4 regions of the Bradyrhizobium sp. NC92 genome follow, and region 4 is predicted to be linked to each of the others. Evidence: predicted binding sites of a transcription regulator. Region 4 holds the regulator's gene; each other region holds the start of a gene.

Region 1 (7,198 bases), 3.1 Mb from region 4:
TCACGCTGAGGCCCGCGAGATTTATCGCAAGGCCCTCGCCTTGCGGCCCAACTACGCCCTGGCCCTGTCCAACCTCGGCAACGCGAACGCTGCCCTTGATCGGCACCTGGAAGCCCTCGACAGCTACGATCGGGCGCTCGCCATCGACGGAAACCTGGCTGAAGCCCACAACGGCCGGGGCTCTGCGCTCTGCCGTCTGCGCAACTACGATGAGGCGCTCGCAAGCCTGAACCGCGCGCTCGCGATCAAGCCCGACTATGCGGCGGCGCTGGCGAACCGCGCCGTTGCGCTCCGGGAGCTGCAGCGATTTGACGAGGCCATGGCGGATTGCAATCGGGCGATCGCCCTAGCCCCTGACGACGTGAACGGATGGATCTGGCGCGCCAATGTCTTGCTCCAGACCCAGCAGATGGCCCAGGCATTGGCCGATTGCGAAAAGGCGCTCGCGATCGCGCCCGATTCCGATCAGGCTCACCTGGTGCTGGGCCTCTGCCTTGCCGGGCTCGGCCGGGTCGACGAAGCCCTGGCCAGTTTCGACAGAGCCCTCGACATCCGGCCCGACCTCGAGAGCGCGATCTCCAGCAAGATCTTCGCGCTCGACTTCGTGCCGGACGCGAGCGTCGCGCAGCATCAGCAGGCGCGACGCGTATGGTGGGAGCGGATCGGCGCGAAACTCGCGTCAGAAGCGGCGGCACCGCATGACAACGGCCGCGATCCGGATCGCCGCCTGGTGCTGGGCTACGTCTCGTCGGACTTCAACGCGCATTCGGCCGCGTTCATTTTCAAGCCCGTGCTGCAACACCATGATCGGGCCCGGTTCGAGATCGTGTGCTACTCGTGCTCGTCGAAAGTGGACGCGACGACACGCGAATTTCAAGCCATCGCCGATCGCTGGCGCGATGCCTCGCAATGGAGCGACGATCGCCTTGCCGCCCAGGTTCGCGACGATCGCATCGATATCCTGATCGATCTGTCCGGCCATACCAGAGGAAACCGCCTCGGTGTATTTGCGCGCAAGCCGGCACCGATCCAGGCGCACGGCTGGGGCCACGGCACCGGCACCGGACTGCCGACGATCGACTATCTGTTCTCGGATCCGGTCGGGATTCCTTCGGCGGTTCGGCCTCTGTTTGCAGAGACGGTCGTCGACCTGCCGTGCTTCGTGACCCTGGCGCCGCTGCCTGCCGGAATTGCGCAGGGCAAGACGCCGGCGCTCTCGAACGGCTTCGTCACATTCGGTGTCTTCAACCGCATCAGCAAGATCTCGGACGAGGCAGCGGCAGTCTGGTCGAGGATTCTCGCGCGGGTGCCGGGCTCGCGACTGCTGATCAAGGACGTTGCGCTCGACGATCGGCTGGTCCGCGACAAGCTGCTGGCGCGATTTGCGGCGTGCCGATTGCCGGCCGAACGCATCGATCTGCTCGGGGCTACGTTGCGGGACGAGCATCTGGCATCGTTCAACCGCATCGACATTGCCCTCGACCCGTTCCCGCAGAACGGCGGCGTCAGCACATGGGAAGCCCTGCAGATGGGCGTGCCCGTGGTGGCGAAGCTGGGGAGCAGCCTGCCCGGCCGCGCTGCCGGCGCCATCCTCACCGCGCTTGGCCTGCCGGACTGGGTCGCCGACAGCGAGGAGGCCTATGTCGAGATCGCGGCCAGCCGTGCGGCTGAGGTCGGCGAGCTCGACCAATTGCGCCGCGAATTGCCCGCAACGATCAACGCCGCGGCCGCCGGTAACCCCGTCGCATATGCGCAAGCGGTGGACGAGGCCTATCGCGCGATGTGGACGCGCTATTGCAGCGGCATCTGATTGGGAGATCTCGTAGGATGGGCAAAGCGAAGCGTGCCCACCATTGCCGGATATTGCGCAGAGATGGTGGGCACGGCGCGCGAAGTGCGCGCCTTTGCCCACCCTACGAGACCGCTGCGCTGTTCAATGCAGCCGGAACACGCCGTCGACGGCGCGCAGTTCGGCCGGCTTGATCAGCTTGCAATGCGCCACCGTGACCGAGTGGAGGGGGCCGTCGAGCTTCTCCTGCCAGAACGCCAGGAAATCGGTCAGCGCGGGGAATTTCGGAAACATGTCGTAGTTCTGCCAGACATAGGTCTGCAGCAGCGAGGGATGATCCGGCATCCGATAGAGAATTTGTGCCGTCGTCAGCCCGTAGCCCAGCATCTGTTTCCGGAATTCCTCGGAAACGCCCCCAACGCGCAGTCCCATGCCAAACCTCCTTTGCAGGAGCGCATTTGCGGGGGTGGCCTGTCCGTGCCCCGGGAGCCACCCGGAAACGATGCGCTCACATGAGAGAAATGTGACGCAAACTGACAACTCATCTCAAGCCCAAAAGTTTAACAAGCTGTTGAAATTCAATGCTTTAGCAGCAGAGACGACTCCGTGCTAATACGGCCTCCCAAGCGGCCTCGAAGAGGCCGCCGAGGCTGGTTAACGATGGCAAAGGGTTTCTGGCAGTCCGCGCTTTCGGCTGCTATTTTTTCTGCTACAAACCCTTGCCCCCGCAAAATTCCTGTCCTATTTCAGCGTCGCCCGTGCTAGCACTCACGGGCAACGATTGCTAACAACCTCAAAACCTCAACCCGAGCAATTGCTTAGGAGGACTGCATGAAATTCCGTCCGCTTCACGACCGCGTCGTGGTCAAGCGCATCGACGCCGAAGAGAAGACCGCTGGCGGCATCATCATTCCCGACACTGCCAAGGAAAAGCCCTCCCAGGGCGAAGTCGTCGCCGTCGGCCCCGGTGGCCGCGACGAAGCTGGCAAGCTGATCCCGATCGACCTGAAGGTCGGCGACCGCGTGCTGTTCGGCAAGTGGTCCGGCACCGAGGTCAAGATCGACGGCCAGGACCTGCTGATCATGAAGGAGAGCGACGTGATGGGCGTTCTCGAAGTCAGCGAGTCCAAGAAGAAGGCGGCTTAAGAGCCCCTCTCCTCCCTCCAGTCAAACCCTCAAGGAAAAATTCAGATGGCAGCCAAAGAAGTCAAATTCTCGGTTGAAGCGCGCGACAAGATGCTGCGCGGCGTCGACATCCTCGCCAACGCGGTGAAGGTCACGCTCGGTCCGAAGGGCCGCAACGTCGTGCTCGACAAGTCGTTCGGCGCTCCCCGCATCACCAAGGACGGCGTCACCGTCGCCAAGGAGATCGAGCTCGACGACAAGTTCGAGAACATGGGCGCGCAGATGGTGCGCGAAGTCGCCTCCAAGTCCGCTGACGCGGCCGGCGACGGCACCACCACCGCGACCGTGCTCGCGGCCGCGATCGTGAAGGAAGGCGCCAAGTCGGTCGCCGCCGGCATGAACCCGATGGACCTCAAGCGCGGTATCGACCTCGCGGTCGAAGCCGTCGTGGCAGACCTCGAGAAGAACTCGAAGAAGGTCACCTCGAACGACGAGATCGCCCAGGTCGGCACCATCTCGGCCAACGGCGATGCCGAGATCGGCAAGTTCCTCTCCGACGCCATGAAGAAGGTCGGCAACGAGGGTGTCATCACCGTCGAGGAAGCCAAGTCGCTCGAGACCGAGCTCGACGTGGTCGAGGGCATGCAGTTCGACCGCGGCTACATCTCGCCCTACTTCGTCACCAACGCCGACAAGATGCGCGTCGAGATGGACGACGCCTACATCCTCATCAACGAGAAGAAGCTCTCCTCGCTGAACGAGCTGCTGCCGCTGCTCGAGGCCGTGGTGCAGACCGGCAAGCCGCTGGTCATCGTCGCCGAGGACGTCGAAGGCGAAGCGCTTGCGACCCTGGTCGTAAACCGCCTGCGCGGCGGCCTGAAGGTCGCGGCCGTCAAGGCTCCGGGCTTCGGCGATCGCCGCAAGGCCATGCTGCAGGACATCGCGATCCTGACCGGCGGCCAGGCGATCTCGGAAGATCTCGGCATCAAGCTCGAGAACGTCACGCTCAACATGCTCGGTCGCGCCAAGAAGGTGATGATCGACAAGGAGAACACCACGATCGTCAACGGCGCCGGCAAGAAGGCCGACATCGAAGCGCGCGTGGCCCAGATCAAGGCGCAGATCGAGGAGACCACCTCGGACTACGACCGTGAGAAGCTCCAGGAGCGTCTCGCCAAGCTCGCGGGCGGCGTCGCGGTGATCCGCGTCGGCGGCGCGACCGAGGTCGAGGTGAAGGAGCGCAAGGATCGCGTTGATGACGCGATGCATGCGACCCGTGCGGCCGTGGAAGAAGGCATCGTTCCGGGCGGCGGCGTCGCCCTGCTCCGTGCCTCCGAGCAGCTCAAGGGCCTGCGCACCAAGAACGACGACCAGAAGACCGGCGTCGAGATCGTGCGCAAGGCGCTGTCGGCGCCCGCTCGCCAGATCGCGATCAACGCCGGTGAAGACGGCTCGGTGATCGTCGGCAAGATCCTGGAGAACAAGGCCTACAATTACGGCTTCGACTCCCAGACCGGCGAATATGCCGACCTCGTCAAGAAGGGCATCATCGACCCGACCAAGGTGGTCCGCACCGCGATCCAGAACGCAGCCTCGGTGGCAGCGCTCCTGATCACCACGGAAGCCATGGTCGCCGAGCTGCCCAAGAAGGGCGGCGCCGGCCCCGCGATGCCCCCGGGCGGCGGCATGGGCGGCATGGACTTCTGATCCAGCCTCTCAGGCAAAGTCGAGACACGCGAAACCCCGGCAGCGATGCCGGGGTTTTTGTTTGGGCGATGCACGTCAAAGTGGTAAAATGGTCATTCCGGGGCGCGACGAAGTCGCGAACCCGGAATCCATTTCACCACTTGCTCGTGGCCTACTACGTCTATCCTCGCCAGCAAGAAATACGGCACGCTCTACATCGGCGTGACGAACGACATCGTTCGCCGTATCCATGAACATAAGAGCAAAGCCGTCGCCGGTTTCAGCAAGAGATACTCTGTCGACAGGCTCGTTTGGCTCGAAATCTACGACGATCCCCTAACTGCCATCGCGCGCGAGAAGGAATTGAAGAAGTGGCGACGGGAATGGAAGGTCCGGCTTATTGAGGAGAAGAATCCCCAGTGGATCGACCTATATCCACAAATCGCGAGCTGAGCTTGCAGATTGATGGATTCCGGGCTCAGCGCTTCGCGCTGCCCCGGAATGACAGCCCGGATAGAGCGCGCGCAACCAGGCGCTGCGCGCTGCCCCGGAATGACGGGGCGCCTCACTCCACCTTCCCGATCCGCTCGAAGCGCGGCTCGCCGTCTTCGTCGAGCGACCAGAAAATCCGCGTCACCTTGCCGATGAGATTGTCCATCGGCACGAAGCCGAATGTCGACTGCATGCGGCTGTCGGTGGAATTGTCGCGGTTGTCGCCGAGCACGAAGAAGTGGCCCGGCGGCACCGTGAAGACGTTGGTGTTGTCGAGGGTGCCGTCGTCGGCGCAGTCGTAGGTCACATAGGACGCGCCGCTCGGCAGCGTCTCGCGCCAGCGCTTGACGGCCGCGCGGTCGTCGACACCGCAGGCCTCGCCGGCGGGTGTCGCCTCCAGGGCGACGCGCGTCACCGGGCGGCCGTTGAGGATGAGCTGGCCCTGCCGCATCTGGATGCGGTCTCCGGGCAGGCCGACGACGCGCTTGACGTAGTCGACAGAACTGTCCTTCGCCGTCCGGAACACGACGATGTCGCCATATTCGGGATCGGCGGCGAGGATGCGGCCCGAGATCCAGGACGGCGCGAACGGGAGCGAATTGCGGCCATACCCGTAGGCATATTTCGCGGCGAAGACGTAGTCGCCGACCATCAGCACCGGTGCCATCGAACCGGAGGGGATGTTGAACGGCTGATACAGGACGAAGCGAAACAGGATCACCGGCGACCACAGCACCGGGATCATCAGGATCAGGACAACGATCGCCTTCCAGTCGCTGGATCGCGCCGCGGGGCGGATCGATTCCTGAAGAACGGTCATGTGCCTTCCCTGATCAAGACGTTGCGGCCCCAAGATGACGCAACCTGCGAGCGCGCTCAATCTCCGACCAGCTCAAATTGGTCGCGCCGCGCGCCGATCGCGTTCATCGCAGACGGCGGCAATGCAGATGTGAAGGGCCGCCCGTGGGCGGCCCTTCGGTTCATGCGCTCTCCGGCGCCTTCAGGCGCACGAGCCGGGTCAGCAGCGCATCGAGGCCCTGGCCGTCACCGGCATGGAGGTCGATGCGGCCGACCTTCTCGACCAGCCGCTCCAGCGACTCCAGCTCCTTGAGCCGCAGCAGCAGGGGGTTCTCCTCCATCAGGCGGGCGGTGTTCAGGAGCGAACGCGTCGCCGCGGTCTCCTCCTGCCGGCGGATCAGGTTCGCCTTCGCGACCCGCTCCGCCTCCACCACCTTGTTCACCAGCTCCCGGATCTCGCCGGGCAGGATCACATCCTTGACGCCGAGCTCGGTGACCTCGACGCCGGACTCCGCGACGCGTGCCCGCACATAGTCGCGCAGCTCCGCATCCAGCGCCGCCTTCGCCGACAGCACCTCGTCCAGCGTCCGGCCCGCGACCGCCTCGCGGATCGCGAACTGCACCAGGCGGTACAGCCACGCATCCACGTCGGGCACGGTCGCAACCGTGCGCTCGGGATCGACCACCTTACGGAACGCCGTCAGCGTCACCCGCAGCGCGATGCGATCCTTGGTCAGCATCTCCTGCGCGGTGATCTCGACCGCCTGGGGCCGCAGGTCGAGGCGCTTCACCTCGATCTTGCGGCCGACGGTCCAGAAGGCGTGCCGGCCGGGCGCGAGCCGCTCGGTGAGCCGGCCCTCGACGTAGAGCAGGCCCGCCTCGTGGTTCTCGACCACCGTCTCCGACGTCACCGCCGAACGGTTGCGCTCGATCATGGCCAGATGTCGCGCGCTGACCTTGGAATCAGCGGACACATCGATGCGCTCGACATCGATGCGCGTTGCGACCTTCCAGTAGACGCGCACCTGCCAGGGCGTCATCAGATGCACGGGCCGGCCGTCGAGGCTGACGATGGCGATCTCGTCCGCCTTGGTCTCGACCGCCTCGAACAGCTCGGCGGCCAGATCAGGCCGCGCGGCCTTGAGCACCGCGTAGCGCTCCGCAGAAAATTCGCTGCGGACCACGTCGAGCACCTCGGCCTTCAGCTCGTGCAGGGGATCGAACAGGCGATGCTTGCCGGGCGCGAGCACGCGCACGAGCTGCCCGTTGCGCGTCAGCAACGCACGCTCGCCATCCTTCACCGTCACG
Region 2 (7,198 bases), 1.8 Mb from region 4:
CTAAAGAATCGGTAGGCCACATCGATTGTGATGCCCTGTTCCCGTTCGGCTTCAAGGCCATCGACGAGCAGCGCGAAATCAATGTCGCTGCCGGTAGTGCCGTGCCTAGCGCTGTCCCGTTCCAGCGCCGTGAGCTGATCTTCGCAGATCATCTTGCTGTCATGCAGCAGCCGGCCGATCAGTGTCGACTTGCCGTCATCCACCGAACCGCAGGTGATGAATCGCATCTGGTCCTTTGTTCCGGCCCCAACCAGACACTTGGTCGTCTCTATGAAAGTCATTAAAAGTAACCTTCCCGCTTTTTTTTCTCCATCGAAGCGGCTTCATCGGTATCAATTAAGCGTCCTTGGCGCTCAGATACTCTCGCATTCCGCATTTCTTCTACGACTTCCTGGATCGTGGTCGCGTTGGAATCGATGGCTCCGCTCAGGGGATAACATCCCAGAGTGCGGAATCGGACCATCCTCATCTCTGGTGTTTCATTGGGCTTAAGCGGAAATCGTCCGTCGTCCACCATGATCGTTGCGCCGCTTCGCCGTACGACTGGCCTCTGTTTTGCAAAGTAGAGAGGCACAACCGGGATCTGCTCGAGCATGACGTATTCCCAGATGTCGAGCTCGGTCCAGTTCGACATTGCGAACACACGCATGGTTTCGCCCTGACGAATTCGGGTGTTGAAAAGATTCCAAAGCTCCGGCCGCTGGTTGCGGGGATCCCAGACATGCCCGGCCGAACGAAAGGAGAATATCCGCTCTTTCGCGCGACTCTTTTCCTCGTCACGTCGTGCTCCACCGAAGGCCGCATCGAACTGATGGAAATCGAGCGCCTGCTTCAGGGCGTCTGTTTTCATCACTTGAGTGTGAAGTGCTGACCCCGAGTCGATCGGGTTGATGCCGCGTTCGACGCCTTCGTTATTCACGTGCACGATCACCTCGACGCCAAGCCGCTTGGCTGTCTGATCCCGGAAAGTGATCATCTCGCGGAACTTCCAGGTTGTGTCCACGTGCAGCAATGGGAAGGGCAACTTCGCGGGATAGAAGGCCTTGATTGCAATGTGCAGCATGACGCTCGAGTCTTTTCCGATCGAATAGAGCATGACCGGCTTACTGAACTCGGCGACTACTTCTCGCATGATTTCGATGGATTCAGCTTCGAGGCGGCGAAGATGTATTGGCAGCATAAGTTCTTTCCGATGAAAGGCTCTCTATTGATTAAGGTGCCGCTTTGATTCGACCGATTCCCAGGCGGCTGAATAGCGCTTCCATCGGCTCAAACGTCGCGGCGCGAACAGCAATGACAGTCCAGCACTCATGTGCCACTCGATCTACTGGTCGGCAATTAGCATGAGACCAGCGCGCTCGAAAGCTTCTGCTGCCCTAATTTCTGTTCAATAGCAGGCTAAGAAGTACAGTCATAGCAGGGCTTTTGCTCTGGCGTGCAAGTCATGGCACGCCATTGTTGAGAGCCACCTCAAGCCGAGCGATCTCGCCTCGGAGCGTCTCGATAACGGCATCGCGATCACGCCTAGCGTCTAGCTGCACGGCACGATCAGCCTCCGAGGCCAACAGCGCTTGGCTCAACAGAGCTGCCGTCGAATTTTCCAGTTGCACACCGTCCTCAGTTTCGGACCCGGACATATGTTGTGTGGCATTCTTCGGGAGCTCGGAGCTGCGGTAAGAACTCTCAATAGGCTCGCGGACACTATGGGTTGGTGCCCCAGCGCTGGAGGAATCCAGGTGCGTTGCACTGCCGTCGGAGCAGCGCAAATTCCACCAAATTTCAAAGATCCGACGATAAAGTTCGGTTACCTCTTTCCCTTTATCCACAACTCCAGCTTGCTGTGCCTGTCGTAGTTCTTGCTCATATCCGAGCTCCACCAACAGATCTGCGCCGATTAGATCGGTTACTGTTTGCATCTCTTCGATGCTCAGTTGGTTTTGCCAGGCGTGGACAGAGCGGTCATCGACCGCCTGTCTATCCAGGATCTTTCGATCTCCGAAGCTACTTGACTGAAGATAGTCGGTTTGCTCAGTCGTGGTTGGCGCGGAGATTGTTGGATCAAGGCCAAGGCCCGCGATCACGCGGCGGACTTCCGCTTCCGGCCGCGCGACAAGGCGCTCGTACTGCACTAGCTGCGTCTGCGGTCGAGCCCGGTGCGCTGCAAGCTTAGGAAGCCCTAGGACCAGATCAGCGAGTGCAGATGCAATGCTGTCGGGTACACGGATCAGAAGATCGGCGAGCGACGATATGCTGATGGAAGAGGAGGGTTCTGCGTGGAGGGGGATGCCCCACGTCGACTTCAAGGAAGCGGCAATAGCATAGGGATTGCGCATCAGAAGGATGTGTGGCGTCTTTGGATAGAGAGTTTCCAGAAACTCAAGTACCATCCAATAGCGCGGCGTCTTGTCTATGAGGATACGCTTGCCCGCCGCTGCCAAGTACTGGCCATACGCCGCGTCGGCAAAAGCGCGGCTGACGATCGTACGATCTATACGAGCCAAGAATTCAGAGGTCGCGGTCTTGATCATTGATGCGACTGCCGGGTGACGGTGGTCTACCCTGCCAAATTCGTTTAGTGCCAGCATTAGCCAGGGCTCGGGGGGAGCTGTGATGTCCGGATGCTGCTGCAGCAGGTGGGCAAGGAGTGTCGTCCCGGAGCGTGGAAGGCCAAGGAGAAAGCATACTGCGGGCGAATCATTAGTATCGTCGACCATGAGTCCTCCCTAAGCGTGCACAAGCTGAGCGGCCATCGCCGCAGTCATCGCTCGAACAAAGTAACGGCGGCCCTGCGGTTCTATAAGGATTGAACCCGGGCGCGGCATGGTCATGTGAGAAGGAAATCGCCTGCAACTCATCGTCTGAAACCCATCGAATTCGATCCATACGGCAGGATCCGGCGCTTTGACATCTCCAATTGGCACCCCGCGGCTCCTAGCAGAAGTGAGACAAAGTCGAGGGTGATCTCAATCGTACGAAGATAAACAGCTGATTTGGAAAGGGTTGAAAAGACTATACTGAGGTTTATCGCCAGATGAGACGCTTATCGCGTCTAGGGCGCAGCTCTTTGTGCCCTTTGGTCCCTCGCACAGTGGAGAGCCAAGAGCTTCATACTCGTGCCTGATGCCAAATACCCATTCTAGCCCGACGGTAGGGTCTTGTCTCCGTGCCATGAACCGGACGCGCTCACTTAAGTCTGCGCATACCCGGCCGGCGAACGGTCGCATGGCTATGCGCGGAGCTCGTTCGCACCACTCTGTAGCTACTACGGCGAAGCGCAGTTTACTTCAAGCGCTGCGCCGAAGCTGGCACGAGAAGGAGGGAGTGGTCTGCAATGCCGAGCAGGAGCACCGAAAGAACATTGCCGCGCTATGATGCACTGATGCAGCTGGAAAGGCGGAGGGCGATCTTGGCCTAACATCTGGCTTTCTCGTAGCTCTCACCTACAGTGCTCAGACGTGCACTCGCTCAACTTAGCAAGATCGGACACCCCTGTCGCATTCTTGCGGCACCGTCTGGCCGCGGCCTGGCAGAACACCGCCCGTGATGCAAAAGTCCGACCATCTCTCCGTCAAGCACGACCTCCAAGCTGCCGCTGCGATCTAGGCGCGGCTGATCGAGATCAAAGTCCAAGAAGGTTTTTTCAGCTGATTTATTCTAACGCCGAACCCGCACTGGCGGCTCGACAACTCAAGGCGGAGCCGCTGTCCGCGTGTATACGCCATCCGGCGCGATTGGCATAAGGACGGGCTCTTGTGAGAGGAACATACGCCCGTTCGTGTCGCCCTGAGACAGCTTCGCGTGCGCCAGGCCGTCGATTTGCTCCAAAGTCAATTCCGCCGCAATGCCGGCAGAGGCACTCTGGCGTAAACCGGGCAGATCGGGCGCGAGGGCTAGCGGACCATCGATCCAAGCAGGCAATCCCGATCTCGGCGCAGGATTCCAAGACCGCGTGATCTTTCGAATTCAGCTGACGGTTTCATTTGAAGCTACTCCAGATCGGCAGCCCTTTACCGTTTTGTCCTAAGATCATGGCTTGCAAGACCGGGTTGAAGGGAATCGAACTGTAAAGCGATATTGGGTAGAGAGACAAAGCTCACTCAGAATAGCGTCGGGTGCTCGGCGGCAAGCTCGCGAGGTTAATTGCCCGAAGCGGATTCAGAGCTCGGCGGTGAGTGAGGATTTTCCTCCTACAAACACTTGTTCCCCAACAAATCAGTCCTATTTCAGGTGCGCCTGCGTTGGCACTCACTGGCCTCGATTGCTAGCAATCGAGAAATCCTCAACTTGCGTAACTGCTTAGGAGAGATCTGCATGGAATTCCGTCCGCTTCACGACCGCGTCGTAGTCAAGCGCATCGACGCAGAAGAAAAGACCGCTGGCGGCATTATCATTCCGGACACGGCGAAGGAAAAGCCCTCCCAGGGCGAAGTCATCGCCGTCGGCCCCGGGGGCCGCGACGAGTCCGGCAAGTTGGTTCCGATCGATGTCCAGGTCGGCGACCGCATCCTGTTCGGGAAGTGGTCAGGCACTGAGGTCAAGATCGACGGCCAGGAGCTGTTGATTATGAAGGAAAGCGACATCTTGGGCGTTCTCACGGATCCGTTCGCCAAGAAGAAGGCCGCCTAAATTACCGCTCGCAGGACTCATCCTGAGGAGCGCATGCCGCGCGCCGCCAAGGATGAGACCAAGTGAAACACTCAGGAAAACCCACATGTCAGCCAAAGAAGTTAAGTTCGGCGTAGACGCCCGCGACCGCATGCTGCGCGGGGTCGACATCCTCGCCAATGCCGTGAAGGTCACACTCGGTCCGAAGGGCCGCAACGTCGTGCTCGACAAGTCGTTCGGCGCTCCCCGCATCACCAAGGACGGCGTCACCGTCGCCAAGGAGATCGAGCTCGACGACAAGTTCGAGAACATGGGCGCGCAGATGGTGCGCGAAGTCGCCTCCAAGTCCGCTGACGCGGCCGGCGACGGCACCACCACCGCGACCGTGCTTGCCGCTGCGATTGTTCGCGAGGGTGCAAAGTCGGTCGCCGCCGGCATGAACCCGATGGACCTTAAGCGCGGTATCGACCTTGCGATCGAAGCCGTCGTGGCCGACCTCGAGAAGAACTCGAAGAAGGTCACCTCGAACGACGAGATCGCCCAGGTCGCCACTATCTCGGCCAACGGCGATGCCGAGATCGGCAAGTTCCTTTCCGACGCCATGAAGAGGGTCGGCAACGAGGGCGTCATCACCGTCGAGGAAGCCAAGTCGCTCGAGACCGAGCTCGACGTGGTCGAGGGCATGCAGTTCGACCGCGGCTACATCTCGCCCTACTTCGTCACCAACGCCGACAAGATGCGCGTTGAGATGGACGACGCCTACATCCTCATCAACGAGAAGAAGCTCTCCTCGCTGAACGAGCTGCTGCCGCTGCTCGAGGCCGTGGTGCAGACCGGCAAGCCGCTGGTCATCGTCGCCGAGGACGTCGAGGGCGAAGCGCTCGCGACGCTCGTCGTGAACCGTCTGCGCGGCGGCCTGAAGGTTGCGGCCGTCAAGGCTCCGGGCTTCGGCGATCGCCGCAAGGCCATGCTGCAGGACATCGCGATCCTGACCGGCGGCCAGGCGATCTCGGAAGATCTCGGCATCAAGCTCGAGAACGTCACGCTCAACATGCTCGGTCGCGCCAAGAAGGTGATGATCGACAAGGAGAACACCACGATCGTCAACGGCGCCGGCAAGAAGGCCGACATCGAGGCGCGCGTGGCCCAGATCAAGGCGCAGATCGAGGAGACCACCTCGGACTACGACCGTGAGAAGCTCCAGGAGCGTCTTGCCAAGCTCGCGGGCGGCGTCGCGGTGATCCGCGTCGGCGGCGCGACCGAGGTCGAGGTGAAGGAGCGCAAGGATCGCGTTGATGACGCGATGCATGCGACCCGCGCGGCTGTCGAGGAAGGCATCGTCCCGGGCGGCGGCGTCGCCCTGCTCCGTGCCTCCGAGCAGCTCAAGGGCCTGCGCACCAAGAACGACGACCAGAAGACCGGCGTCGAGATCGTGCGCAAGGCGCTGTCGGCCCCCGCTCGCCAGATCGCCATCAACGCCGGTGAAGACGGTTCGGTGATCGTCGGCAAGATCCTGGAGAAGGAGCAATACGCGCACGGTTTCGACTCGCAAACCGGCGAGTATGGCAACTTGGTTTCAAAGGGCATCATCGATCCGACCAAGGTGGTGCGCACCGCGATCCAGAACGCAGCCTCTGTTGCCGCGCTCTTGATCACCACGGAAGCCATGGTTGCCGAGCTGCCGAAGAAGAATGGGGCCGTGCCCGCTATGCCGCCGGGAGGCGGCATGGGCGGCATGGACTTCTGACCACTCTCGCTGAAAATGCGACCCCGGCAGCGAAATGCCGGGGTCGTCTTTTGGCGTAGAACTCTTTCCACATTGCGATTCTGGTGCGCTAGTCTAGTGCTCGCCGGATATAGCGATCAGCAGTTGCGAGAGCCATACAGACCCTTCGCTTAGGATTTCGCCGTCTGCGCGAAAATGACATCCGTCAAGTCAGGGCAGGCGGGAGGAACGGATAATCAATTGCATAGAACGGCAGACCTGGAAGCCGAAGGCACGGCATTTTGATGCGACTATCCCTTCAAGGCCGGTCCTCCTCTGTGGCGTTGGCGACCTCGGATCAGTTCAACCGTCCTGGAATATGCCGGGCTTGCAGTCGTGCAACAAGCCGCACCGCAGGTGACGCGAGTCTCTCTGGAATGATTACGAACACAGCATGTCCTCAGGCACGATGAGAACTGGCGAAGCGGAAATGCCGCTCGTCCATCTATCCCCTCTGAGCGATCGGCACCGGAGTACGGAGCCGGCTAACCGCACTTAAACGAGCTAGCTACAGGTTGGGCGCTAAGAGCGAACCGAACCGGCCATCGTCCGCCAACTCAAGGAGCGTCCTCTGCACCGGCGCTTACTGACCGACCTAAACGGATGACGCCGCACGAGGTAGTGGTTTCCAGGAAAACTGGAGCACGGTCGACAATCAGAAGCAAAGAGCTTAATCCAGTCGGAAGCGCTTTCGCCCGAGCGCTACGAGTTCCCGGTCGGTCGAAGGATTGCTTGTCTCGACTTGGATGGTGAGGTCCAGCCTGTTCGCTCTCAGAAAGTGCATTAGCTGAGTGTGCTCGGTCTCCGGCCCGATGATCAGCAGATCGG
Region 3 (7,198 bases), 930 kb from region 4:
CTTCGGTGGTCACCAAAAGGCCGGCCACGGAGGAGGCGTCCTGCAGCGCGGTGCGCACCACCTTGGCGGGATCGATGATGCCCTTCTCGACCATGTCGACATAGTCCTCGTTCTGGGCGTCGAAGCCGAAGGTCTCGGACTTGTTCTCCAGGATCCTGCCGACCACGATCGAGCCTTCCACGCCGGCGTTCTCGGAGATCTGGCGGATCGGGGCTTCCAGCGCCTTCAGCACGATGTTGATGCCGGCCTGGACGTCGTCATTGGCGTTGGTGAGACGGCCGACCGCCTTCTTGGCACGGAGCAGCGCGACGCCGCCGCCGGGGACGATGCCTTCCTGCACCGCGGCGCGGGTGGCGTTGAGCGCGTCCTCGACCCGGTCCTTCTTCTCCTTGACCTCGATCTCGGTGGCGCCGCCGACGCGGATCACCGCGACGCCGCCGGCGAGCTTGGCGAGGCGCTCCTGCAGCTTCTCGCGGTCGTAGTCCGAGGTGGTCTCCTCGATCTGGGCCTTGATCTGGCCGACGCGGGCCTCGATGTCGGGCTTCTTGCCGGCGCCGTTGACGATCGTGGTGTTCTCCTTGTCGATCACCACCTTCTTGGCGCGGCCGAGCATCTTCACCGTGACGTTCTCGAGCTTGATGCCGAGCTCCTCGGAGATCAGCTGGCCGCCGGTCAGGATCGCGATGTCCTCCAGCATGGCCTTGCGGCGGTCGCCGAAGCCCGGCGCCTTGACGGCAGCGACCTTGAGGCCACCGCGCAGGCGGTTGACGACCAGGGTGGCCAGCGCCTCGCCCTCGACGTCCTCGGCGATGATGACGAGCGGCTTGCCCGACTGCACCACGGCTTCCAGCACCGGCAGCATGGCCTGCAGGCCCGAGAGCTTCTTCTCGTGCAGGAGGATGTAGGCGTCCTCGAGCTCGGCGGTCATCTTCTCGGCGTTGGTGACGAAGTAGGGGCTGAGATAGCCGCGGTCGAACTTCATGCCCTCGACGATGTCAACCTCGGTCTCGAGCGACTTGTTCTCCTCGACGGTGATGACGCCCTCGTTGCCGACCTTCTGCATCGCCTGGGCGATCATCTTGCCGATGGCGGCATCGCCGTTGGCGGAGATGGTGCCGACCTGGGCGACCTCGGAGGAGGCGGCGACCGGCTTGGCGCGCTTCTCGATGTCCTTGATGACGGCGGCCACCGCGGTGTCGATGCCGCGCTTGAGGTCCATCGGGTTCATGCCGGCGGCGACCGCCTTGGCGCCTTCGCGCACGATCGCCTGGGCCAGCACGGTCGCGGTGGTGGTGCCGTCGCCGGCGAGGTCGTTGGTCTTGGAGGCGACCTCACGCACCATCTGGGCGCCCATGTTCTCGAACTTGTCCTCGAGCTCGATCTCCTTGGCGACGGTGACGCCGTCCTTGGTGATGCGGGGGGCGCCGAAGCTCTTCTCGATGACGACGTTGCGGCCCTTCGGGCCGAGCGTCACCTTGACGGCGTTGGCGAGAACGTCGACGCCGCGCAGCATGCGATCGCGCGCGTCTCCGGAAAACTTGACGTCTTTGGCAGCCATGGTCTGCAATCCCTCGTGTTACGTGATGTGTCTTGTCTAGTCGCGGCGGAACGATGGATGCCCGGATCGCCTGGATCCGGGCATGACATTCAGCGGCCGTTCAGGCGGATGGCCTTAGGCCAGCACGCCCATGATGTCCGACTCCTTCATGATCAGGAGCTCTTCGTTGTCGATCTTGACCTCGGTGCCCGACCACTTGCCGAACAGCACGCGGTCGCCGACCTTGAGGTCGATCGGGATCAGCTTGCCGGTCTCGTCGCGGCCGCCGGGGCCGACGGCGACGACCTCGCCCTGGGACGGCTTTTCCTTGGCAGTGTCCGGAATGATGATGCCGCCCTTGGTCTTTTCCTCGGCGTCGATACGTTTGACCACGACACGGTCATGCAGCGGACGAAATTTGGATTTAGCCATGACGTTTCCCTTTGGAGGCTCGCTTCGGAAGTAGTGCGGTCGGTGGGGCGGCGCTTCCGTCCACCCCTCTCGTCGAGGATCGAACGGCGCGCTTAGCAATCGGGCTTTCCGAGTGCTAATAGTGGGTCCGGAAATATGGCTTGGCCGCGATCCTGTCAAGCAAAGGTGGTTAAGCGGTTGTTGAGGCGGATATAGGATGGTGGCATTGGAAACTCGCTCGGGGCGCCGGCTTAGAGAACGACGTCATTGCTCCGGCAGCGATTTTGCGCTTGGCTGCTCGAGGGGTGCGGCCATGGTCTTGTTCGGGGGAATGCCATGATCAGTTCGGCTCACGCGCGCACGGTTGCCAATCTGGCGGCCGCCTCTTGTCTGGCGCTGCTGCTGGGCGCCTGCGGCGGCGGCTTCAGCCTGCCGTCCCTCACGTCGTCCTCGCCGCCGCCCGAGGCCGAACCGGGCGTTGCGCCCGAAATGCCGGCCACCATCCGCGGCGACGAGATCGTCGGCCGCTGGGGCCTCGCCTCGTTCCAGAACCCGGCCGACCGCGCCCGTACCGAGAAGATGGCGCGCGAGCAATGCAAGAATCCCTACGTGATCACCGCCGGCTCCTCCGGCGGCGTGATCATGCATCTCGCCGACCAGGCGACGCCGCAGGAGCTGCGGCTGAAGGGCTCGCCGAGCGGCAAGAACTACATCGGACCGGCCGGCCCGACCCCCGGCGAGCAGGACCGCGAGATCGTCTCCTTCGACGGTCGCGTCATGATCACCCGCTTCATCGACAAGGACGCCGCCACCCGCTACGGCAACATGGTCTACGTCCGCTGCGCGCCGAGGGCGTGAGGCAGCCTTTGGCCTAACGTCTCGTCATTGCGAGCGGAGCGAAGCAATCCAGACTGCCTCCTGGGAGACAGCCTGGATCGCTTCGTCGCTTCGCTCCTCGCAATGACGAAAAAACAAAAAGCGCCGGCCCCAAGGCCGGCGCTTTGTTTTTTAAATATCGCCCCCGTTCAGTCGAACAGCGCGTCGATGTCGTCCTGCGAGGCGTGGCCGACGTCGCCGGCGAGCTTGGGGCCGTTGAGGAGCTTCTCGTCCTCGCTGCGGCTGTCGACCGGCGCCGGCACATGGGACTTGATCGCGTCGACGCCGCCCCAGATCTCCATCATCGCATTGATGTGCTGCTCGATGAACTTCATCGTGGTCATGACCTTGCTGATGCGCTGGCCGGTCAGGTCCTGGAAGTTGCAGGCTTCGAAGATCGAGATGACGCGTTCCTGGATGTCGTCGGCAAGGCGCTTCTGCTGATCGACCGAGTCCACCTTGGACATCGCGCTGGCGGCCTGGTCGATCGATTCCGCGGCTTCGAGGATCTGCTGGGTCGCCTGCTCGGTGCCGCCGACCACCGCGCCGAGCTCGCCATTGACCTTGGCCATCTCGCCGCCGTCGAAGCTCTTGCCGTGCAGCGTCGCGATCTCGCGCTTGGTGCGGTCGATGGCGTCGTGGATGAGGTCGAGCTCCACCTTCAGCTTCTCGCACTGCTCGATCTGCGCCCGGTAGGTCTCGAGCATGGTGCGCGCTTCGGACAGCTCGTGCGCCGTCGACGCGTCGATCGCCGCCATGGCGGCGCTGCCGGACAGCGGGGCCGCGACGATGCCCTTCGCCATCTGGGCGCGGATCGCGCGCAGCTCGGCCATGATCTCGCTATGCATCGGGATTGCCTCTTCGGTTACGTCCAAAATCGGCATCTCGCCACCGGCGATATCCTCGACGCGAAAACGCTTGCGGTGAACAGCCATCAGGATACTCCCCCCACCTCACTCACGCGTCTTTGTAGGCAGAAGCGATTTAACACGAAGTTCACAACCGGAACTGTTGTGCGGCGTCGCGCGACGCGGCGCAAAGAAGCGATTAACCATGGCCGCGCTGCGTTCATCGAAAATAAACGCTGATCGCCAAATTGCCGGCGCGCTCGCGACGTGGTGAATCGAAACGCGCTTTCCGTTTACCAAACAAAACGGCTTTTGCTTTTTATTGACCACGTCGAAGGGCGCGGATCAGTCACCGGCTCTCCACGACGCATGTGATCTAGACGAAACAGTACAGAGTACGTCGATGTTCAAGAAAATGTCTGTCGCGCTGCTCGGCAGCGCTTGCACCTTCATGGCCGGCGCGAACGATGCCAGCGCCTTCGACAACAGCGTGCCGAACGATCCGCCTGCGGTGCTCTACCAGCCGCGCGTGCCGCCGGCGCCGGTGCGCGTCGCGTCCAATTCCAACATGGGCGGCGGCTTCATCGAATTCCTGTTCGGCGATGGCCCCGGCCGCGGCCCGGCCTACGCGCCGGAGCAGCCGGTGTATCAGCAGCAGCCGGGCTATTACGATCCGCGGCGCCTGCCGCCGATGGGCGAGCCGCAGATGCAGGGCGGCTATCAGCAGGGCGCGTCTCTCCAGCAGGAGGCGGTCGATCCGCGGCAGCGTCCGTTCGATCCGAGATTCGAGAAACAGCTCGTTGACTATAGCGGCAAGGAAAGTGCCGGCACGATCGTGGTCGATACGCCGAACAAGTTCCTCTATCTCGTCGAGGGCAACGGCCGGGCACTGCGCTACGGCATCGGCGTCGGTCGTCCCGGCTTCACCTGGTCCGGCGTGAAATCGATCACCGCCAAGCGCGAATGGCCGGACTGGACGCCGCCGGCGGAAATGCTCGCGCGCCGGCCCGATCTGCCCAGGCACATGGAAGGCGGCCCGGAAAATCCGCTCGGTGCCCGCGCGATGTATCTGGGATCGACGCTCTATCGTATCCACGGCTCCAATGAGCCCTGGACCATCGGCACCAACGTCTCCTCCGGCTGCATTCGCATGCGCAACGAGGACGTCATCGACCTCTACGGCCGCGTCAATGTCGGCACCAAGGTCGTCGTGATGTGAAGGGTCATGCGATCGATGGAGCGATCGGATCCGCGTGCCGCGTCGGCTCGACCTGCGGGGCATCGAAGGGGGCGCTGCTGCCGCCGAACGCCTGCCTGAATGGTCACGTCTACTGACGTTGCCTCGATCCAGGACGAGGGACAGCGGAGCGGCGACGGCGAGTTGATGTAGCCGAATGCGGTGCGCGAGCAAAGCGCTTCAACCGCCGCACCGACAGCTCGGCCTTCCTGAGGCGCTCGTGCAGTCCCTCCAACTCGTACAATTCGGTGATGAGATGGGTTGTGACGTCGCTCAGGTTCGCGATGCGCTGTTGAAGTGGGCTCATTTCTTGAAACTCCCGACTGTAGCCAAGAGAGGCAGCCACGGCGTGTGGCATAAGCAACGTGTTCTTCCAGTTGAACACCCATGTCCAAATTTGGAAATCCGGGAGTCTACGGCAGCGTGTGTCGGAGGACGATTTCGCTCTGTATGGTGAAGTCAGGTGCACGTCGTGACGTTCTGCATGGTGCTGTCCGACAACGCATGCACTAGTCATATTATATCCAATGGCGTCTTGGCCTGTGGTGCAGAGCAGCGCGCGTTGAGCCCTGCTCGAAAAGAAATCGGCCGCCCGGAGGCGGCCGTTTCACATCTGTCGGTCGAATGGCCTACGCGTAATCGCTGCCGCCGTCGTCATCGCCGCCGAAGTCGCTGTTGTCGGCCGTGTCGAAGCTATCGTCGCGATCGTCGCCGTAGTTCTGGTCGTTGTTGTCGCGGTCGTTCGACGCCTGGTCGAAGAAGCCGTGGCGGGACTCCCGGTTTGAGCCGACGTCGTCGAGGCCGGCATCGCGCGCGAGCGAGCCGCCGGACTGATCGCCGCCGCTCCAGGGGCTGCGGTCGCCGAGCGCGTTGGTGTCGCCAAAAGCCTGCTGGTGCGATCCGCCCATCATGCCGCGGATGCTCGAGAGCAGCAGGGAGCCGCCGACGACGCCGGCCGCGGCCGCCGCCGCGGTGCCCAGGAACGAGCCGCCGCCACCGCCGACCGGCGGAGCGCCATAGCCCTGACCCTGGCCATAGGCCTGTCCGTAAGGCGGAGGAGCGCCGTAGCCAGGTTGGGCCTGCTGCATCGCCTGGCCGCTGTTCCACGTCGGCCGCTGCTCACGCGGCGGCACATTCGGAACCGAGCCGCGCGAGGGGCTCGAGCCGAACAGGGTGTCGCGCATGGTGTCGAGGAAGCCGCCGGACTGCGCCTGCTCGGGCGCATGGGCCGCTTCCAGCTCCTGGATGCGGGCATTGGCGCGCTTCAGCGCTTCGTCCTGGACCAGCGTGGTCTGCACCAGCGCGTAGATGGCGCCGGGCGCCTTGCGCAGGCCGTCGGAGATCGCGGCGATCGCATCGGGATCGCGCGGTGCATTTTCCAGCTTTGAAAGCCGGTCGAAAAGGTCGTCGACGAGCTGGCGTTCCTGCGGCGTCATGATCTGTCTCCTTCGCGCAAAACCAAGCGCGAAAGGAGATGTAGGGTTCCAATATGGCCCCAACAGTGCCGGCCGGATTAAATTTCGGTATGCGACAAGCTGCCTCGCCGCTTCGGCAGATTTCTCGCGTCTTCGGCGGTTTCCTTGATCAGAAGTGGGACGTCGTGCCCCATGCGGCTGACGGAGCGACCGTCGTCGTGGAGGCCTTCAGCCCGGTAAACGCCGAAAGACGTCTCCGTCAACGTGAAACGCCAGCCTGGCAGCTCTGGAAAAGGGCGGTCTCGATTGTCCATGAGGGCAGCATATCACTCCAATGTCACGTTGCTATCCGCCAACAGGTGCGCGAAGGCATCGCCGGCGAGATAGGCGTGCTCGCGCTCGCGGACGTCGGTCATGGGATCAAGGCCGGTGAGGACATCATCGACGAAGCCGGGATGGCACATCACGAGGCCGCCATCGGGAAGGCCTTCCAGGAATTGCCGCATCAAGGCGCCGAAATCGGCGGCGCGCGTGAAATCATAGGCGCCGGCGAAACCGGGGTTGAAGCTGAGGCCCGCATGGCCGGCGCGGCGGCGGAATTGCGCGCTGAGACCATCGAGCACCAGGGCTTTCGGTGAGGCCAGCCGCTGCCGAAGCGGCAGGTCGCGGCCGCCCTGGCGCACCCAGGCCTTTGGCGCAGCCTCGGCCACCGCATCGACGAAGCCGTCGCGCACCTGCGGGAAGAGCTGCACATGCTGGTGACCGTCGACGAAGTCAGGGGCGCGTCCGAACGCGTCTGTGAAGGCGGCCAGCTGTGCCTTCACCTCGTTGCGGATGAATTCACGGTCGAGCCGCCGCATCAATCCGGCGCGCA
Region 4 (7,198 bases):
GCGGCTCAAGGCAGATCTCCGCCAGTTTCACGAAGGCGCGGGCGCGATGCGACAGGCCGAGGCCAAGCGGCGGCAGGCCGTGTTTTTCGATGCTTTCCATCTCGCCGAAGGTTCGCGTGTGCCCGTCCGGCAGGAACATCGGGTCGTAGCCGAAGCCGGCCGTGCCGCGCGGTGGCCAGATCAGCGTGCCGTCGACGCGCGCCTCGACCTCCTCGCGATGATCGTCGGGCCAGGCGACGCAAAGCGCGGAGACGAAGTGTGCCTTGCGCTTGTCCGGCGTGGTGGCGCCGCGCTCCTGCAGCAGGCGCTCGATCTGCGCCATCGCCGCGTTGAAATCCTTGGTCGGGCCGGCCCAGCGCGCGCTGTAGATTCCGGGTGCGCCGTCGAGCGCGTCGACCACGATGCCGGAATCGTCGGCGAAGGAGGGAAGCTTGGTCGCCTGCGCTGCGGCGATCGCCTTGATCGCGGCGTTGCTGCGGAAATCGTTGCCGGTTTCCTCGGGCTCGTCCAGGCCGAGCTCGCCGGCCGACACCGCCTCGATCCCGTACGGCGCGAGCAGCTCCCTCATCTCGGCGAGCTTGCCGGGATTGTGGGTGGCGATGACGAGCTTGTCGGTGATTCGGCGGTGCATGGGCCTATTGACTACGCCACGGCCAGTTTCTGCAAGTCCACCAGGCGCGCGATGCCCTTCTGCGCCAGGGCGATCAGCTTCAGGAACTCGTCCTGCGTGAACGGCTCGCGTTCCGCGGTGCCCTGCACCTCGATGATGCGGCCGTCGCCTGTCATGACGAAATTCGCGTCGGTCTCGGCTTCCGAATCCTCGGCATAGTCGAGATCGAGCACCGGCGTGCCGTTGTAGATGCCGCAGGAGATCGCGGCGACGTTGTCACGCAGCACGTTGGTCTTCACCATGTTGCGCGCCTTCATCCAGTTGAGGCAATCGGCAAGCGCGACCCAGGCGCCGGTGATCGAGGCCGTGCGGGTGCCGCCGTCGGCCTGGAGCACGTCGCAATCGACCGTGATCTGGCGCTCGCCGAGCGCTTCGAGATCGACGATGGTGCGAAGCGAGCGGCCGATCAGGCGCTGGATCTCGACGGTTCGGCCGCTCTGCTTGCCGGCGGAGGCCTCGCGGCGGGTGCGTTCGGAGGTCGCGCGCGGCAGCATGCCGTATTCGGCGGTGACCCAGCCTCGGCCCTGGCCCTTCAGCCACGGCGGCAGGCGCTCCTCCAGCGTGGCGGTGACCAGCACATGGGTGTCGCCGAATTTCACCAGGCACGAGCCTTCCGCATATTTGACCACGCCGCGCTCCAGCGTCACGGGGCGCAATTCGTCGGGCGCACGGCGGCTTGGCCGCATGGGAAATCTCCAAAAACTCACGGGAAAAGGCTGTTCGCGGTGCTTGTAGGTGGGGCGGGGGTGGGCGGCAAGGGCTTATTCACCTCCTGGCCGTCGGCCTGCAAACGCCGCGCTTGTCAGAAGCGGCCCGGATGGACAAATTATAAGGATCTGAGAGGAGTTACCGTCTGTGGCCCATCACGATCCGATCCATCTGATCGCGCCGCGCGCAGGCCTTGCCCAGCTCAACGAGCGTTCCCGCGACATCTTTCGTCAAATTGTCGAAAGCTATCTCGCGACCGGTGAGCCGGTCGGCTCGCGCAATATTTCCCGCCTGATCGCCATGCCGCTGTCGCCGGCCTCGGTCCGCAACGTCATGGCCGATTTGGAACAGCTCGGCCTGATCTATGCCCCGCACACCTCCGCCGGCCGGCTGCCGACGGAACTGGGCCTGCGCTTCTTCGTCGACGCCCTGATGCAGGTCGGCGACCTCAATGAGGCCGAGCGGCAGTCGATCCAGAGCCAGCTCTCCTCCGTCGGCGAGGCGCAGTCGGTCGAGGCGGCGCTGGACCAGGCCTTGATGCGGCTCTCCGGCCTGACCCGGGCCGCCGCCGTCGTGCTGACGCCGAAATCCAATGCGCGGCTGAAGCACATCGAATTCGTCCGCTTGGAACCCGAAAAAGCGCTTGTCATCCTGGTCGGCGAGGATGGCCAGGTCGAGAACCGCGTGCTGACGCTGCCGCCCGGAGTTCCCTCCTCGGCGCTGACCGAGGCCGGCAATTTCCTCAATGCGCGGATCCGCGGCCGCACCCTGGCCGAGGCGCGGCTCGAGCTCGAGACCGCACTCGGCGAGGCCCGTGCCGAGCTCGATCAGCTGACACAGAAAGTGATCTCGGCCGGCATCGCCAGCTGGTCCGGCGGCGAGAATGAGGACCGCCAGCTCATCGTCCGCGGCCATGCCAATCTGCTCGAAGACCTGCATGCGCTGGAGGATCTGGAGCGCGTGCGGCTGTTGTTCGACGATCTCGAGACCAAGCGCGGCGTGATCGACCTGCTCGGCCGGGCCGAGACCGCCGAGGGTGTGCGGATCTTCATCGGCTCGGAGAACAAGCTGTTTTCCCTGTCGGGCTCCTCCACCATCATCTCGCCCTATCGGGATGCCGCCGGCCACATCGTCGGCGTTCTCGGCGTGATCGGCCCGACGCGGCTGAATTATGCCCGCGTGATCCCGACCGTGGACTACGCCGCCCGCATCGTCAGCCGCCTGTTGGGGGGCTGACCGGCCTTTCCGCCGATCACGGGCGCTTGATTTTCGTGGGCTTAAGCACGATATCCGGGCCAACATCCCTGAAACGAGTTCGAGACCAGAGCCGATGACCGAGCAAGACCGGCAACCCGAAGACACGACTGCAGCGACCGGCGAGCCCGTGGTGTCGAAACCCTACATCATGCCCGACGATCCCGAGCCCGGCGCGGTCGAGACGTTGCAGAAGGAAGCCGCCGAGGCGCGCGACCGCATGCTGCGGACGCTGGCCGAGATGGAGAACTTGCGCAAGCGCACCAGCAAGGAGGTCGCCGACGCCCGCCTCTACGGCATCACCGGCTTCGCCCGCGACGTGCTCGATATCGCCGACAATCTTCAGCGTGCGCTCGATGCCGTTCCGGCCGAAGCGCGTGCCGCGGCCGATCCCGGCCTGATCGCGCTGATCGAGGGCGTCGAGCTCACCGAACGCTCGCTGCTCAACGCGCTGGAAAAGCACGGCGTGAAGAAGCTCGATCCCTTGGGCCAGAAGTTCGACCCGAACTTCCACCAGGCGATGTACGAAGTGCCCGATGCGTCGGTGCCGTCGGGCACCGTGGTGCAGATCATGCAGGCCGGCTACACCATCGGCGATCGCGTGCTGCGCCCGGCGCTGGTCGGCGTCGCCAAGGGCGGCGCAAAGGCTGCGTCTGCGGCGAACAACAACAACGAGCAGAGCGGCGCGGCGAACTGAGTCTCAGACCCTCATGGTGAGGAGCCGCGCCCTTGCGCGGCGTCTCGAACCATGCAGGCCCGGCTCTGGCAGCTCGGCCTTCATCCTTCGAGACGCGCGCGAAGAAGCGCGCTCCTCAGGATGAGAGTCTTCCGGTGTTGCGCGCTGCTTACGCGCTCACCGCGATATCCGCAGACTGAATCCGCTTCACGCCGGCCTTGGCCATATCGGCCCAGGCCTTTGCCAGTGAGCCCTGCGTGTCGATGCCGCGGCAGGCGTCTTCCACCACATAGACCTCGAAGCCCGCCTTGCGTGCGTCGAGCGCGGTCCAGGCGACGCAGAAGTCCGTCGCGAGGCCAGCGACGAAGACGCGCTTGATCTTGCGGCCCTTCAGGTAGCCGGCGAGCCCCGTCGAGGTCTTGCCGTCGGCTTCGAGGAAGGCCGAATAGCTGTCGACGTCCTTGTGAAAACCCTTGCGGATGATGAGCTCGGCGTGCGGGATCGAGAGGTCCTTCGACAGCGCCGCGCCGTCGGTGCCCTGCACGCAATGGTCCGGCCACAGCACCTGCTTGCCGTAGGGAAGATCGACCGTTTCGAACGGCTTCTTGCCGGCATGAACCGACGCAAACGAAACGTGGCCCGGCGTGTGCCAGTCCTGCGTCAGCACCACGTTCGCAAATGCCTTCGAGATCTTGTTGATGACCGGCACCACCTGCTCGCCTTCCTTCACCGCGAGGCTACCGCCGGGCAGGAAGCAGTTCTGCACGTCGATCACGAGCAGCGCGGATGCATCGTCCGGCTTGATCGATGCGGCCGCGAGCAGCGCGGTTGGCGCCAGCGTCGCCAGCGCCGTCGTTCCAAGCATTGCCAAGACTTGTCGCCGAACCAGCATGTATGCCTCCCTCCAGGATGATCCAACGGGAGGAAGCCTAGTTCCGTTCGTGTACGAACAGAAGCCCGAAAATGCAGCCGGCTTTGATGAGCGGTTGGGCTGATCGCCCCAACATCATCGTCATCCCGGGGCGCGCAAAGCGGGAGCCCGGGATCCATAACCCCAGAGACTAGTTTTGGCGAAAACTCTTCGTTGGTACTGTATCGGACTGCAACCGTGAGGTCACGCGGTATGGATCCCCGCCCCCGTGCGCAATTGCGCACTAGGCGGGGATGGCACTGAATGTGTTGAAGCCTCGAGCCTCACCCCTTCGGCTGAATCCCGTCGCGCACGGCGCGGAAGCGGGTGAAGGCGGCTTGCCACTGGTCGCGCGGGGCGCTGGCGATGATGCGCAGCGAGGTGCCGCCGGTGGAGAAACGGATCCACTGCACCACGGTAACCGGGGTCTTGTCCTTGCCGCTGACGCCGTCGATCCTGGTCTCGAAACCCTGCTGGCCGTTGATGCGGATCGGCTCGGACATGGTGATGCGCGACTCGCGCACGCCGGGAATCTGGCGCGCTGCCTCCTGGGCGAAGCGGGCGCGGTCGTCTGCGGCTTGCGGGGTGGCGCCGATCAGGCCGAGGATGATGAACGGCTTTGACTCGTAGCCGGCGCTCTCGTCACCGTCGGCCAGGATGATGCTGGAGCCCGGTGCCAGCGTCCGGACATCCTTGAAGTCGGCGAGATCAGTGATCTTGAACGGCAGCAGTGCGAGCTGCTCTTCGGCCGACACCTGCCTGCGCGTGGTGGCGCTCGCGAACATCTGCCGCACCGCCTCGTCCGTGTAGATCTTGGTCGCATTCTCCGGGATCTGCACCGCGACATAGCCGGAGAAGCCGGCACCGGGCACGATCATCGAATAGCGCTTCACCGGCGTATCGCCGGCCTTGCCGCTTTCGGTGGTGAAATAGGCTAGACCCGCGGGGGTCTCGACCTTGTCCTGCTTGACGCCGCCCGTCCCGCCGGGATTGGAATTGAAGGCGCTCACGACCTCGCCATAGGCCGCCGGCGGCAGCTCGGTGACCAGCACCTTGACGCTGCCGTCCTCGCTCTCGAAGCCCGGAAAGGTCTTGGCCGTGCTGAGGCCGATCAGCGGCACCATGCCGAGACGCAAGCCGGGCGGAAACACGGCGTCGGCGGCGCAGGCCGGAAGCGCGGAAGCGGCGAGGAGGGCGAGCGCGGCGAGGGGGCGGATCAGCTTCATGGGCACTCTGATTGGTTCACATTGAGGCCGTTCGATGGTTGGCCACCGGGCCGCTTTGTCGCGCGAAGCAGCGCTCGCGGCTGCCCGGCCGGTCCGCCTTTTACCGGGTTTGGGCTTGCGGTAACAGGGCGACCCGGGCCCGCGGGTGCAGGGGCTTGCCGAGGCCCGAACCTGTTAATATTTCCTCACCCGCAAGGGCGGTTGAGCCCGGATATCACCTTCCAAAACCCAATGTTTTAGCGGCAGAAACGTAGCTTCGGTCCTTGCGGGCCCCTCCCCCCCTCCTATATGAGCCTCAATCATCGCAATATCGCGGATGTTTGATCTTAGGGGGTTTCGGTTCGGGTGCCTCTTGGGCCCAGCCAACCTGCCGCAAAAAGAAGGATATCAGGACCATGGGAAAGGTCATTGGGATCGACCTCGGCACCACGAATTCGTGCGTTGCCGTGATGGATGGCAAGAACGCCAAAGTCATCGAGAATTCCGAAGGCATGCGCACGACGCCTTCGATCGTCGCCGTCACGGATGACGGTGAGCGCCTCGTCGGCCAGCCGGCCAAGCGCCAGGCCGTCACCAATCCCGAGCGCACCTTCTTCGCAGTGAAGCGCCTCATCGGCCGCCGCTACGACGACCCGATGGTCGAGAAGGACAAGAAGCTCGTTCCCTACAAGATCGTGAAGGCTTCCAACGGCGACGCCTGGGTCGAGGCCGACGGCCAGACCTACTCGCCCTCGCAGGTCTCGGCGTTCATCTTGCAGAAGATGAAGGAGACCGCGGAAGCCCATCTCGGCCAGAAGGTCGAGCAGGCCGTCATCACCGTTCCCGCCTACTTCAACGACGCCCAGCGCCAGGCGACCAAGGACGCCGGCAAGATCGCGGGCCTTGAAGTGCTGCGCATCATCAACGAGCCGACCGCGGCCGCGCTCGCCTATGGCCTCGACAAGACCAAGGCCGGCACCATCGCGGTGTACGACCTCGGCGGCGGCACGTTCGATATCTCCATTCTCGAAATCGGCGACGGCGTGTTCGAGGTGAAGTCGACCAACGGCGACACCTTCCTCGGCGGCGAAGATTTCGACATGCGCCTGGTCGGCTATCTCGCCGACGAATTCCAGAAGGAGCAGGGAATCAACCTGCGCAACGACAAGCTTGCCCTGCAGCGTCTGAAGGAAGCCGCTGAAAAGGCCAAGATCGAGCTGTCCTCGACGACGCAGACCGAGATCAACCTGCCCTTCATCACCGCGGACCAGACCGGCCCGAAGCATCTGACGATGAAGCTCACCCGCGCCAAGTTCGAGGCGCTGGTCGACGACCTCATCCAGAAGACCGTCGAGCCCTGCCGCAAGGCGCTGAAGGACGCCGGCGTCACCGCCGGTGAGATCGGCGAGGTCGTGCTGGTCGGCGGCATGTCGCGCATGCCGAAGGTCCAGGAAGTCGTGAAGCAGCTGTTCGGCAAGGAGCCGCACAAGGGCGTCAACCCGGACGAAGTCGTGGCGATCGGCGCCGCGATCCAGGCCGGCGTGCTCCAGGGCGACGTCAAGGACGTGCTGCTGCTCGACGTGACCCCGCTGTCGCTGGGCATCGAGACGCTGGGCGGCGTGTTCACCCGCATCATCGACCGCAACACCACGATCCCGACCAAGAAGAGCCAGGTGTTCTCGACGGCTGAAGACAATCAGAATGCCGTCACCATCCGCGTCTTCCAGGGCGAGCGTGAAATGGCGGCCGACAACAAGATGCTCGGCCAGTTCGAC

Evidence for each region. The regulator HrcA, encoded in region 4, represses chaperone genes, less so after heat shock. The targets are predictions, from matches to a motif close to GTTAGCACTCNCNNNNNGNGAGTGCTAAC.
Region 1: the regulator HrcA is predicted to act here: its motif matches at 2,550-2,578, upstream of N2602_RS25665 (co-chaperone GroES).
Region 2: the regulator HrcA is predicted to act here: its motif matches at 4,238-4,266, upstream of groES (co-chaperone GroES).
Region 3: the regulator HrcA is predicted to act here: its motif matches at 2,061-2,089, upstream of groES (co-chaperone GroES).

What each region holds. Positions count from the first base shown of each region.
Region 1 is NZ_CP104171.1:5,432,838-5,440,035, forward strand. It holds gene N2602_RS25655 (tetratricopeptide repeat protein) at 1-1,810, shown strand, start outside; gene N2602_RS25660 (usg protein) at 1,934-2,221, opposite strand; gene N2602_RS25665 (co-chaperone GroES) at 2,621-2,935, shown strand; gene groL (chaperonin GroEL) at 2,981-4,621, shown strand; gene N2602_RS25675 (GIY-YIG nuclease family protein) at 4,823-5,053, shown strand; gene lepB (signal peptidase I) at 5,166-5,912, opposite strand; gene N2602_RS25685 (slipin family protein) at 6,073-7,198, opposite strand, start outside.
Region 2 is NZ_CP104171.1:6,816,455-6,823,652, forward strand. It holds gene cysN (sulfate adenylyltransferase subunit CysN) at 1-227, opposite strand, end outside; gene cysD (sulfate adenylyltransferase subunit CysD) at 281-1,180, opposite strand; gene N2602_RS31955 (sulfotransferase) at 1,443-2,714, opposite strand; gene groES (co-chaperone GroES) at 4,312-4,626, shown strand; gene groL (chaperonin GroEL) at 4,712-6,352, shown strand.
Region 3 is NZ_CP104171.1:7,647,430-7,654,627, reverse strand. It holds gene groL (chaperonin GroEL) at 1-1,558, opposite strand, end outside; gene groES (co-chaperone GroES) at 1,673-1,969, opposite strand; gene N2602_RS35575 (hypothetical protein) at 2,285-2,806, shown strand; gene N2602_RS35570 (protein phosphatase CheZ) at 2,974-3,759, opposite strand; gene N2602_RS35565 (L,D-transpeptidase) at 4,076-4,891, shown strand; gene N2602_RS35560 (DUF2076 domain-containing protein) at 5,539-6,345, opposite strand; gene N2602_RS35555 (ChbG/HpnK family deacetylase) at 6,651-7,198, opposite strand, start outside.
Region 4 is NZ_CP104171.1:226,186-233,383, forward strand. It holds gene hemW (radical SAM family heme chaperone HemW) at 1-9, opposite strand, end outside; gene rdgB (RdgB/HAM1 family non-canonical purine NTP pyrophosphatase) at 1-631, opposite strand, end outside; gene rph (ribonuclease PH) at 643-1,356, opposite strand; gene hrcA (heat-inducible transcriptional repressor HrcA) at 1,526-2,614, shown strand; gene grpE (nucleotide exchange factor GrpE) at 2,709-3,329, shown strand; gene pncA (bifunctional nicotinamidase/pyrazinamidase) at 3,478-4,200, opposite strand; gene N2602_RS01100 (hypothetical protein) at 4,503-5,444, opposite strand; gene dnaK (molecular chaperone DnaK) at 5,840-7,198, shown strand, end outside.